DNA from 3 places in the Blautia producta genome. Region 3 is predicted to be linked to each of the others. Evidence: riboswitches for the same ligand, from Rfam matches in the RefSeq annotation. Region 3 holds a riboswitch; each other region holds the start of a gene.

Region 1 (3,276 bases), 3.0 Mb from region 3:
GTAGATGAAGAGAAAGGTGTGTATAACAAGGAAGACGGAAGTCTGAATCTGAATCCCAACTCCCTGGTGGTGCTGAAAGACTGTTATGTGGAGCCGGCGCTTTCTGAGGCCCAGGCTTATGACAGCTTCCAGTTTGTGAGAAACGGCTTTTTCTGTGCAGACTGCCACGATTCCAAACCGGGAGAACCGGTATTTAACAGAATCGTATCTTTGAAAAGCTCCTTTAAATTATAGAAAATGCGTACGCCGCATCTTCTGTGAACCATCAATCAGAGAGAGAATAATGAATGATTTGATCATTTCACTGGATACAAAGGCAGAAGTTCCTTTGTATGAACAGATATGTGAATATTTTAAACAGGAGATCCAGGAAGGACGGCTGGCCGCAGGGATGCGGCTGCCGTCCTCCCGTGCACTTGCAGGAAATTTGGCCGTGAGCAGAAGCACGGTGGATCTGGCCTATGACCAGCTTGTCTCGGAGGGGTATATCGAATCGGTACCGTGTAAGGGATATTATGTATGCCACATCGAAGGGCTTTATTACGGTACGGGCAAAAGGCAGGAAGTGCAGGAGACAGAAAACCATACTTTGCCGGAAGAGGGTTCTGAGGATAGTCTGCACAGGGCGCTTATACAGGCAGGAGGGGCTTCCTATGATTTTGCCCTGAATGGGATCGCCCCCGGCAGTTTTCCTCACAATGCCTGGCGCAGATTATCGCGGCAGGTGCTGACAGATGCACAGGATTCTCTCTTTGCCCTGGGGGATCCGTGCGGGGAACTGTCTCTAAGAGAGGCTGTGTCAGAGTATCTCTACCGGGCAAGGGGTGTTCACTGCGAACCGGAACAGATCCTGGTGGGCGCGGGAAATGATTATCTGCTGATGCTTCTCTGTACCATCCTGGGCAGAAACAGAAGGATTGCCATGGAGAACCCTACATACAGGAGTGCCTGGCATGATTTCGGACATATGGGGTTTGAGAGATGTATCGTAAAGCGGGACGAACAGGGAATAGATGTGAAAGACCTGGAAAAGACCGGAGCGGATATGGTATATGTCATGCCCTCCCATCAGTTTCCTATGGGAACCGTTATGCCTTTGAAACGCCGCCTCTCCCTTCTGAAATGGGCAGGACGGGGAGAACGCTATATCATAGAGGATGACTATGACAGTGAATTCCGCTACAAAGGAAAACCGATACCTGCCTTACAGGGATTTGACAAGGAAGAGCGGGTCATCTACCTGGGAACCTTCTCAAAATCCATAGCGCCCTCCATACGAATCAGTTATATGGTGCTTCCCAAAAAACTGATGCAGAGGTATTTAAGCGGAGAAGATCCCTTTTCCGTCACTGTTTCCAGAGCTGACCAGAAAATCCTGGAGCTTTTTTTGAGGAACGGCCACTATGAGCGGCATTTAAACAGAATGCGCAGTCTCTATAAAGGAAAACATGACCTGCTTCTGCGCTGGCTGAAAGACAGCATGGGGAACGTGTGTGCCTATTCCGGGGAAAACGCAGGGGTGCATCTTCTGGTGCACCTAAAAAACGGGCTGTCTGAACAGGAAGCTGTGGCAAGAGCCGCCGGTGCCGGTGTCAGAGTCTATGGACTCTCTGAATTTCTGGTCAGCGGTCAGACGCCTCCCATACCGGCAACGGTACTTCTGGGGTATGCAACCATGCCGGAGGAAGATCTGCGGGAAGGTATGAGAAGGCTTGCGGATGTCTGGAGAGATGGCTGTTCACAGGTGTAAATGCGGACCGTTACCATTCACAGCTCTGCAAAAAGCGCAGTTCTGTGAACAGCAGCACGCTACGCGGTGCAGATATTAATCTTGACAATTTTTTTACAATGAAGTACACTTGAGAAGACAACAGGGGAGCTGGAGAGAAGTCCGGCTGAGAGTAAAACCGTAATCGTTTTTCACCCTTAACCTGATCCGGGTAATGCCGGCGTAGGGAGCATAAGAGAGGCACCGCATTTGGGTGCGCATTTATTCTGATATTCAGCTCCTGTTCGGGTATAACCTGCCGGGGGCTTTTTGTTTTGCAGAAATCTTCCGGGCAGAAAGCGCTCTGCGCGTAAAATAACAGCAGTAAACCATTATGATTTCTAAGGAGGAAAAGAAAATGAATGCAAGTGTAGCAATCCAGACATTGCCGGAGGCAAAAAATGATGAGGAACTGATCCGTATTGTGGATGAGGTGATCGATTATATTAAAGGTACGGGTCTGAACTATTATGTAGGGCCTTTTGAGACAGCCATTGAGGGTGACTATGACGAGCTTATGGATATCGTAAAAGAGTGTCAGCATATTGCCATTCGTGCAGGTGCGCCTTCTGTTGCGGCCTATATCAAGGTATCTTATAAGCCAGAAGGAGATGTACTGACCATTGAGAAAAAAGTTACAAAGCACCACCAGTAAGCTGTGGGCGGCCGCGGCCCTGGCTGTTATCCTGATCATCTGGCAGTTTGTCTCCATGGCAGGTCTGGTTCCGGGTTATATGCTGCCCTCGCCTATACAGGTGGTGAAGGCTTTTATCAGTGAATTTCCCCTGCTTATGGAGAATTCCAGAGTGACCCTTTTAGAGGCAGCCGCAGGTCTTTTCTGCGGTGTGGCCTTCGGGTTTGTCATGGCGGTCCTCATGGACAGGTATGACAAGCTTTACAAGGCCTTCTACCCGTTGATCGTCATTACACAGACAGTGCCCACAGTGGCCATAGCGCCTCTTCTGGTGCTGTGGTTCGGATACGAGATGATGCCCAAGGTCATTCTGATCGTGATCGTGACTTTTTTCCCTATCACCATAGGACTTCTGGAAGGCTTTCGCTCCGCGGATAAGGATATGATGAATCTCTTGAGAAGCATGGGCGCAGGCAGGCTCCAGATATTCCGCTATATTAAGATGCCGGGGGCCATGAGCCGCTTTTTTGCAAGTCTGCGTATTTCCGCCTCATATTCCGTGGTGGGCGCAGTTATCTCTGAGTGGCTGGGCGGTTTTTCCGGGCTTGGTGTGTATATGACACGGGTAAAAAAGGCGTTTGCTTTTGATAAAATGTTTGCGGTTATTTTTCTCATATCCATTATCAGCCTTATACTCATGAAGCTGGTGGATATCCTGCAGAAAAAATCCATGCCCTGGGAGCGGGCGAAATAAGACAGAACAGAGAGGACAATATTAGGATGAAAAAGAAGATTCTGGCAGCGTTTCTGGCAGCCTGCGTACTCACATCCATGACTGCCTGCGGCAGCGGTGAGGACAGCGGGAATAAGGATT
Region 2 (3,276 bases), 2.9 Mb from region 3:
CAGAAGCCCCGGCTTTATCCGGATTTCCTTCTCATAGCAGTCGAATATCATAGAATTGATCTCTTTAATGATATCTTCCTGTTCAAGTTCAATCCCGTAACTGCTGCGAAAATATGCCGCGGACTCTTCCATTGTCATGGTTTCCAGCCTCTCACGGATGTCTTTTCCGGGCCGGATTCCCTTTCTCCGCAGATATATCTCCCCTGCCTGATCCCATAATCCCATAGAGTCAAAGAGCGTGCCGTCCGCGTCAAATATGATCCCTTTTATCTCTCTCATTTTTCTGTCATCTCCCTTGCCAGCACCAGCAGTTCTTCACAGGCTTTTCTGATATCCGGCTGCCCGTAAATACCGGATATGACAGATACCCCTGCGGCTCCGCTTCCGGTGAGCTGCATCATATTGTCTCTCCTGATCCCTCCGATCGCCACAACAGGAATGGATACAGCCTGACAGATTTCCTTTAGGGTGTCCCGGGATATCACATCCGCGTCCTCTTTGGTGGAGGTGGCGAAGACTGCACCCACACCCAGATAATCTGCCCCCATTTTCTCCGCCTGAAGAGCCTGTTCCACAGTCCTTGCAGAGACGCCCAGTATCTTGTCCGGCCCCAGTTTCTGTCTGACCCTTCCCGCTTCCATGTCGCTTTGCCCCACATGCACGCCGTCTGCGTCCGCTTCCAGAGCGATCTCTACATTGTCATTGATGATAAACGGCACGTGATAGCTGTCTGCAAGAGCTTTTACATCCTTTGCCTCTCTCAGAAATTCATCATACGCCATACCCTTTTCCCTGAGCTGCAGAAGGGTGATTCCTCCGTCCAGAGACGCTTTCACCTGTTCACAAAATGTCATTTCTCCCACCCAGGAACGATCCGTGACAGCATATAACAGCAGGGCACGCCTCACCCATTCTCTCTTCTCACCGCAGTTCATATCTTGCTCCTCTCTCCAGCTCGCTGCCGGTCAGTTTGTAGACCTCATCGATCAAATGATTTCTGCATCCCGCATTGCCGCTGTTCTCTTTTTTCATCCTCTCATATGCCTTTTCCCCGCACAGACCCATGGAGATAACAGCGGCTGCCACAGCCTCCAGTCTTCTCTTTGGATTGGCTGCCAGATATGCCGCGGTGAGGGAGCTTAGCATACAGCCGCAGCCTGTGATCCTTGTCATGATAGGATGTCCATTCCTTATTATGTACGTGCGGGTTCCGTCTGTCACGATGTCAATGGCTCCGCTGACGGCGATCACAGCACCGCTTCTTTTGGAAAATTCTGCGGCAAATCTTATGGTTTCTTCCAGATTCCCGCTGTTTACCGCATCTGACGCATCTGCGTCTACACCTCTAGAGCGGTTTTTTCCTCCGGCAATGGTCTTGATCTCAGAAATATTTCCCCGAATGGCTGTAAAAGGAATTTCTCTGAGCAGTTGTTCTGCCGTCTCTCTGCGGTACGTGGATGCCCCTGCTCCCACAGGGTCTAGTACAATGGGATGGCCGCAGCTTCCCGCACTTTTTCCCGCCAAAAGTATAGCCTTTACAGACCGCGGATGCAGAGTTCCCATATTAATATTGAGGCCGTCACAGAGACGTCCCATCTCTTCTGCTTCCTCCTCCCCGTCTGACATGGTTGGGGAAGCACCGCAGGCCAAAGTAATATTGGCACAGTCGTTTGCAGTGACATAATTGGTGATGTTCTGGATCAAAGGCGATCTGCTTCTGACATTTTCCAGTATTTCTCCCAACATTTCTATTCTCCTCTCTGTATTTACTGACAAGGCTTCCGAATGAAAGGAGGTTTAAAGAACTTTTTACGCTGCAAAAAGGGAGACGCCAACACGTCTCCCGGAATTGTCCTTCTCTCCCTACGCTGGCATTACCCATATCAGGTTAAAGGGTCGAAGTTGATTACTTCCTCTCAGCCTGCCGCTACAGGCTCCCCTGATGATTTAACTGCTACAAGGATACCACACTCGTCTCTTACTGTCAAATCTGATAAAAAAATATCGCCTTGTACAGGTTACTATTCAGCCTTACGGCTTCATAGCAGCAAAAAATGTTCTGTGATCTATGCATCGTTTTCACTATATACCCGGAAGGAACGTTTTCCTGCCCGCTTTGCCTGATAAAGAGCCTCATCCGCACGCCGGTACATCTCTTCATAGGAGAGCTTATTCCCTGTCTGATAAGATACACCTGCGGACAGTGTCACATTATACTGCCCCACACTCTCATCCTGCAGGGTATAGGAGACAAGCTGTTGCAGCCTTTTCAGACATATTCCCTTGTCCCTTACATCCTCCAAAAACACCATAAATTCATCTCCGCCTATACGGGCACAGATATCATTTTTCCGGAAAGTAGACTGCAGAGCACAGGCCACCTGCAGCAGAACGTTATCACCAAACGGATGCCCATATGTGTCATTGAGCATTTTAAATCCATCCACATCCAGCATGATCATCATGCATGAGGTATTCTGTCCTATGCCCTTCAGCCGCCGTTTGATAAACCGTTCCCCGGATCTTCGGTTGTATATCCCTGTCAGGCAGTCTTTTTCCGCACCCTGGCGGTAATAGATTTCACGCATGGTCTGTTCATGGGTATCAAGCATACGGCCGATTTTTCTGTCATATCCGCTGTCACTGCCCTTAAAATGGGCGATCTGGCATCTGGTCCACAGATTATTGCCTTCCCCGTCCACCACAACCACATCCTGATCTTCCTTGTCAAAATTCTGTTCTTCCATGGAATAACTGTGCACAAAAAGTTTCAATTCTCCCTTTTTCTCACAATTTTCACACATAAACGGGATGAAATCCTTCTTCCCCGGCGGTCTTCCGAAACGCTGCTCAAAGCTGCCGTAGACATCAATGGTACAGTCCTTACAGTGAATGTCAAAGTCCACATCATTGGCCAGTGTGGTGAGAACTCTCTGCAGATGGTCCCTTCGGTTTAAAAGCTTTCTCAATTGGATTTTTTCTGTGGCATCTACAAGAAAGACATAAAAATAAAGCTTGCCGTTCTCTTCCTCCACCAGACGTCCGTAATCTTCAACCCACAAAATAGTTCCGTCTTGACAACAGATCCTATATTCTACATAGTCATACGTGTTTGATGCGATCTGCTCTTTGATCTCATCTTCCACCCGCTCCAGATCCTCCGGGTGCACCATTCCCTTAAAGGAACCGTTGGTGAGTGACCAGAAGGCCTCCATATCCCTGCACCGGTAAAGCTTTAATACATTCTCATTGACATAAGTGATCCTCTCATCACCG
Region 3 (3,276 bases):
CCACTGTGCACGGGGCTGAGAGCTGTACGGGGGTGCCATTGATCTTTATCATAGTTTCCGCCTCTTTTCTCACTCGTCATAGATGTTGACGATCTCACCGTCCAATATCCGGTTCATATTCTTGACAGCGCAGAAATTGCCGCACATGCTGCAGGTATCCTCTTTTTCCGGTTTGGCCTCCGCGCGGTATCGTCCGGCTTTTTCCGGGTCCAGGCAGAGACGGAACATCTCTTCCCAATCCAGATTTTTACGGGCAGTGCTCATTTTTCTGTCCCAGTCAGCGGCGCCTTTTACGCCCTTGGCTATGTCGGCAGCGTGAGCTGCTATGCGGGAGGCGATAATGCCTTCCTTTACATCGTCCAGATTGGGCAGGCGCAGGTGTTCCGCAGGAGTTACATAGCACAGAAAGGAAGCGCCGTAGGTGGCTGCAATGGCACCGCCGATGGCAGCGGTGATGTGGTCGTATCCGGGGGCAACATCTGTCACCAGGGGACCCAGCACATAGAAGGGGGCGCCCTGACAGAGAGTCTGCTGGATCTTCATGTTGGCTTCGATCTGGTCCAGAGGCATGTGTCCGGGGCCTTCCACCATAACCTGTACATCTTTTTCCCAGGCACGTTTTGTCAGTTCGCCCAGGGTGATCAGCTCCTCGATCTGGGAGATATCAGAGGCATCTTGGATGCATCCGGGGCGGCAGGCGTCCCCGAGACTCATGGTAATGTCATATTCCCGGCAGATATCCAGGATCTCATCATAATGCTCGTAGAAAGGATTCTCCTGGCCTGTCATTTCCATCCAGGCAAAGATGATGGAGCCGCCGCGGGAGACGATATTGGTGAGGCGCTTGTTACGTTTGAATTTTCCTGCGGTTTCTTTGTTGATGCCGCAGTGGATGGTCATGAAGTCCACGCCGTCCTCGGCATGCATGCGCACTATGTCAAGCCATTGCCGGGACGTGATCTCTTTTAAGGGTTTGTGATAGTAGACTACAGCGTCGTAGATAGGGACGGTTCCGATAATGGCAGGGCATTCTTTGGTGAGACGTCTGCGGAAGGTGCGGGTGTCTCCGTAGGAGCTCAGATCCATAATGGATTCAGCGCCCATTTTCACAGCGTTGTTCACCTTTTCAATTTCCATATCCATGTCTTTGCAGTCCCTGGATATACCCAGGTTTACATTGATTTTTGTTCTGAGCATGGAGCCGATGGCATTTGGCTCCAGAGAGGTGTGCCTTTTGTTGCAGGGGATGATGACCTGGCCTTTTGCCATGAGAGCCATAAGCTGTCTCACATCCATCTGTTCTTTTTTAGCTGCCGCCTGCATCTCCTTTGTGATGATGCCTTTTCTGGCGGCGTCCATCTGAGTTGTGTACTGCATGAAAATCTCCTTTCTTTGGGACACGGAAATGTCCGAAAGAAAGGAGATAGAAGAGGTGAAGAGGTGACAAAAGGGGGACTTTTTTAGAAAAAAAGTGCACCCCTGATGGGATGCACCAAATATACATAAACTTCTGGTTCGCTTCCTACGCCGGCATTATCCGTATCAGGTTCTCAGGGTCGAAATCCGTTCGTATTTCCTCTCAGCCGACGCGTCAGCTCCCCTTGCATATTCAATTGTTTTCAGGTATTTTTCCTGCCATAATCATATAGCGGCAGGAAGGAAATGTCAACACTGAATTTTTATCAAATATTTTTATCAGATATTTTTTATCAGATATTCCTGTCTGCCATCCCGCAAAAATACAGGGATCGTGTCTATGGAGGCTTCCGCTTCTATCCACTGGCCTCCCTGAAGGATCTCCCCTGTATGGGCGTTTGTCCAGGTGCAGCCTGAGGGCAGATAAACTTTTCTTGACATAGCGTGAGGCTCCACTATAGGCGCAGCCAGAATATCTGAACCGTACATGTACTGGGTATCCAGTTCCCAGGTCCGGGTGTCCTCCGGGAATTCGTAGAACATGGTACGCATAACAGGAGCACCTGTCTCATGTGCCTTAGCCATAAGGCTTCTGGTATAGTCACGCATCATTTCACGGATTTCAATGAACTTTTTCATGATCTGATAATTTTCTTCCCCATAGCTCCAGATCTCATTGTCTGCACCTGTGCCCTCGGTCTCCTCTCCGTTTGCTTTGTAGAGAGGTGTGCGCGGGAGGCGGTTGCCGTGAAGACGCATAACAGGGCAGAAGGCGCCGAACTGGAACCAGCGGATCAGCAGTTCCTGGAAATCCTTGTCGTAGATATTGCCGCCGTGGAAACCGCCAATATCTGTGGTCCACCAGGGGATTCCCGAGAGGCCCATCTGCAGGCCGGCTACGATCTGATTGCGGAAATCCTGATAGGTGGAGTGGATATCACCGGACCAAATGAGGGCGCCGTACTGCTGGCTTCCTGCCCAGGCGCAGCGCACCAGGTTCAGGACATCCTCCTGTCCGTTTTTCTTCTGTCCCTCGTAAAAGCCTCGTGCATATTCACGGGGATAGATATTTCCCTGCTGCATAACGCTTCCGGCGTAATAGCGGTAGTTTTCATAGTCATAGGTGGTGTATTCCGGCTCCGCCTCATCCAGCCAGAAGAGCTTGATCCCGTTCTCTGCATAGTTCTTTTTACACTTGTCCCATACATATTCTCTGGCCTCCGGGTTGGTGGCGTCATAGAATACGTTGTTGCCCTGGAAATCCATCTGTACGTTCAGGCCGTGTTCCGTCTGGACAAGGAGGCCTTTCTGACGCATCTCCTGGAAATTTTCACTGCGCCAGTCAATCTGGGGCCACACAGATACCATGAGTTCCATGCCGTAGGAGCGCAGTTCCTCTGCCATGGCTTTGGGGTCCGGGAAGAAATTCTCGTCAAAGCGGTAATCGCCGCACCGGGGCCAGTGATAATAATCCACCACAAACACATCCACAGGAATGCCGCGGCGGTGGTATTCTCTGGCAACGGACAGTACCTGTTCCTGATTGTGGTAACGGAGCTTGCACTGCCAGAAACCAAGCCCGCATTCCGGCATCATAGGTGCTCTTCCTGTCACCTGGCTGTATTGGGATTCAATCTGGGCAGGAGTGTCGCCTGCTGTGATCCAGTAGTCCATTTTTTTGGTGCTGTCAGCCCGCCATTCCGTCACATTTTTGCCGAAGGACACGCTTCCGATCGCAGGATTGTGCCAGAAAAAGCCATAGCCTTTGCTGGATACATAAAAGGGGATGGAGGCCTGGGAATTTCTGTGAGCCAGCTCTATGTTGCAGCCTTTTAAATCTAAAATATCCTGCTGATACTG

Evidence for each region. A riboswitch is a leader RNA that binds a small molecule or an ion and turns the genes downstream of it on or off. The one in region 3 is predicted to bind thiamine pyrophosphate.
Region 1: it holds a riboswitch for thiamine pyrophosphate, as region 3 does, so the genes downstream of both, BLCOC_RS11860 (thiamine-binding protein) here and thiC (phosphomethylpyrimidine synthase ThiC) in region 3, are expected to answer to the same signal.
Region 2: it holds a riboswitch for thiamine pyrophosphate, as region 3 does, so the genes downstream of both, thiM (hydroxyethylthiazole kinase) here and thiC (phosphomethylpyrimidine synthase ThiC) in region 3, are expected to answer to the same signal.

The regions. Positions count from the first base shown of each region.
Region 1 covers NZ_CP136422.1:2,676,239-2,679,514, forward strand. Annotated here, with positions in the region: gene BLCOC_RS11850 (glutamine--tRNA ligase/YqeY domain fusion protein) at 1-234, shown strand, start outside; gene pdxR (MocR-like pyridoxine biosynthesis transcription factor PdxR) at 284-1,750, shown strand; TPP riboswitch at 1,863-1,975, shown strand; gene BLCOC_RS11860 (thiamine-binding protein) at 2,127-2,423, shown strand; gene BLCOC_RS11865 (ABC transporter permease) at 2,392-3,156, shown strand; gene BLCOC_RS11870 (ABC transporter substrate-binding protein) at 3,183-3,276, shown strand, end outside.
Region 2 covers NZ_CP136422.1:2,882,466-2,885,741, reverse strand. Annotated here, with positions in the region: gene BLCOC_RS12795 (HAD family hydrolase) at 1-279, opposite strand, end outside; gene thiE (thiamine phosphate synthase) at 276-935, opposite strand; gene thiM (hydroxyethylthiazole kinase) at 922-1,746, opposite strand; TPP riboswitch at 1,844-1,951, opposite strand; gene BLCOC_RS12780 (GGDEF domain-containing protein) at 2,067-3,276, opposite strand, start outside.
Region 3 covers NZ_CP136422.1:5,749,919-5,753,194, reverse strand. Annotated here, with positions in the region: gene thiS (sulfur carrier protein ThiS) at 1-52, opposite strand, end outside; gene thiC (phosphomethylpyrimidine synthase ThiC) at 70-1,377, opposite strand; TPP riboswitch at 1,502-1,612, opposite strand; gene BLCOC_RS25920 (glycoside hydrolase family 31 protein) at 1,696-3,276, opposite strand, start outside.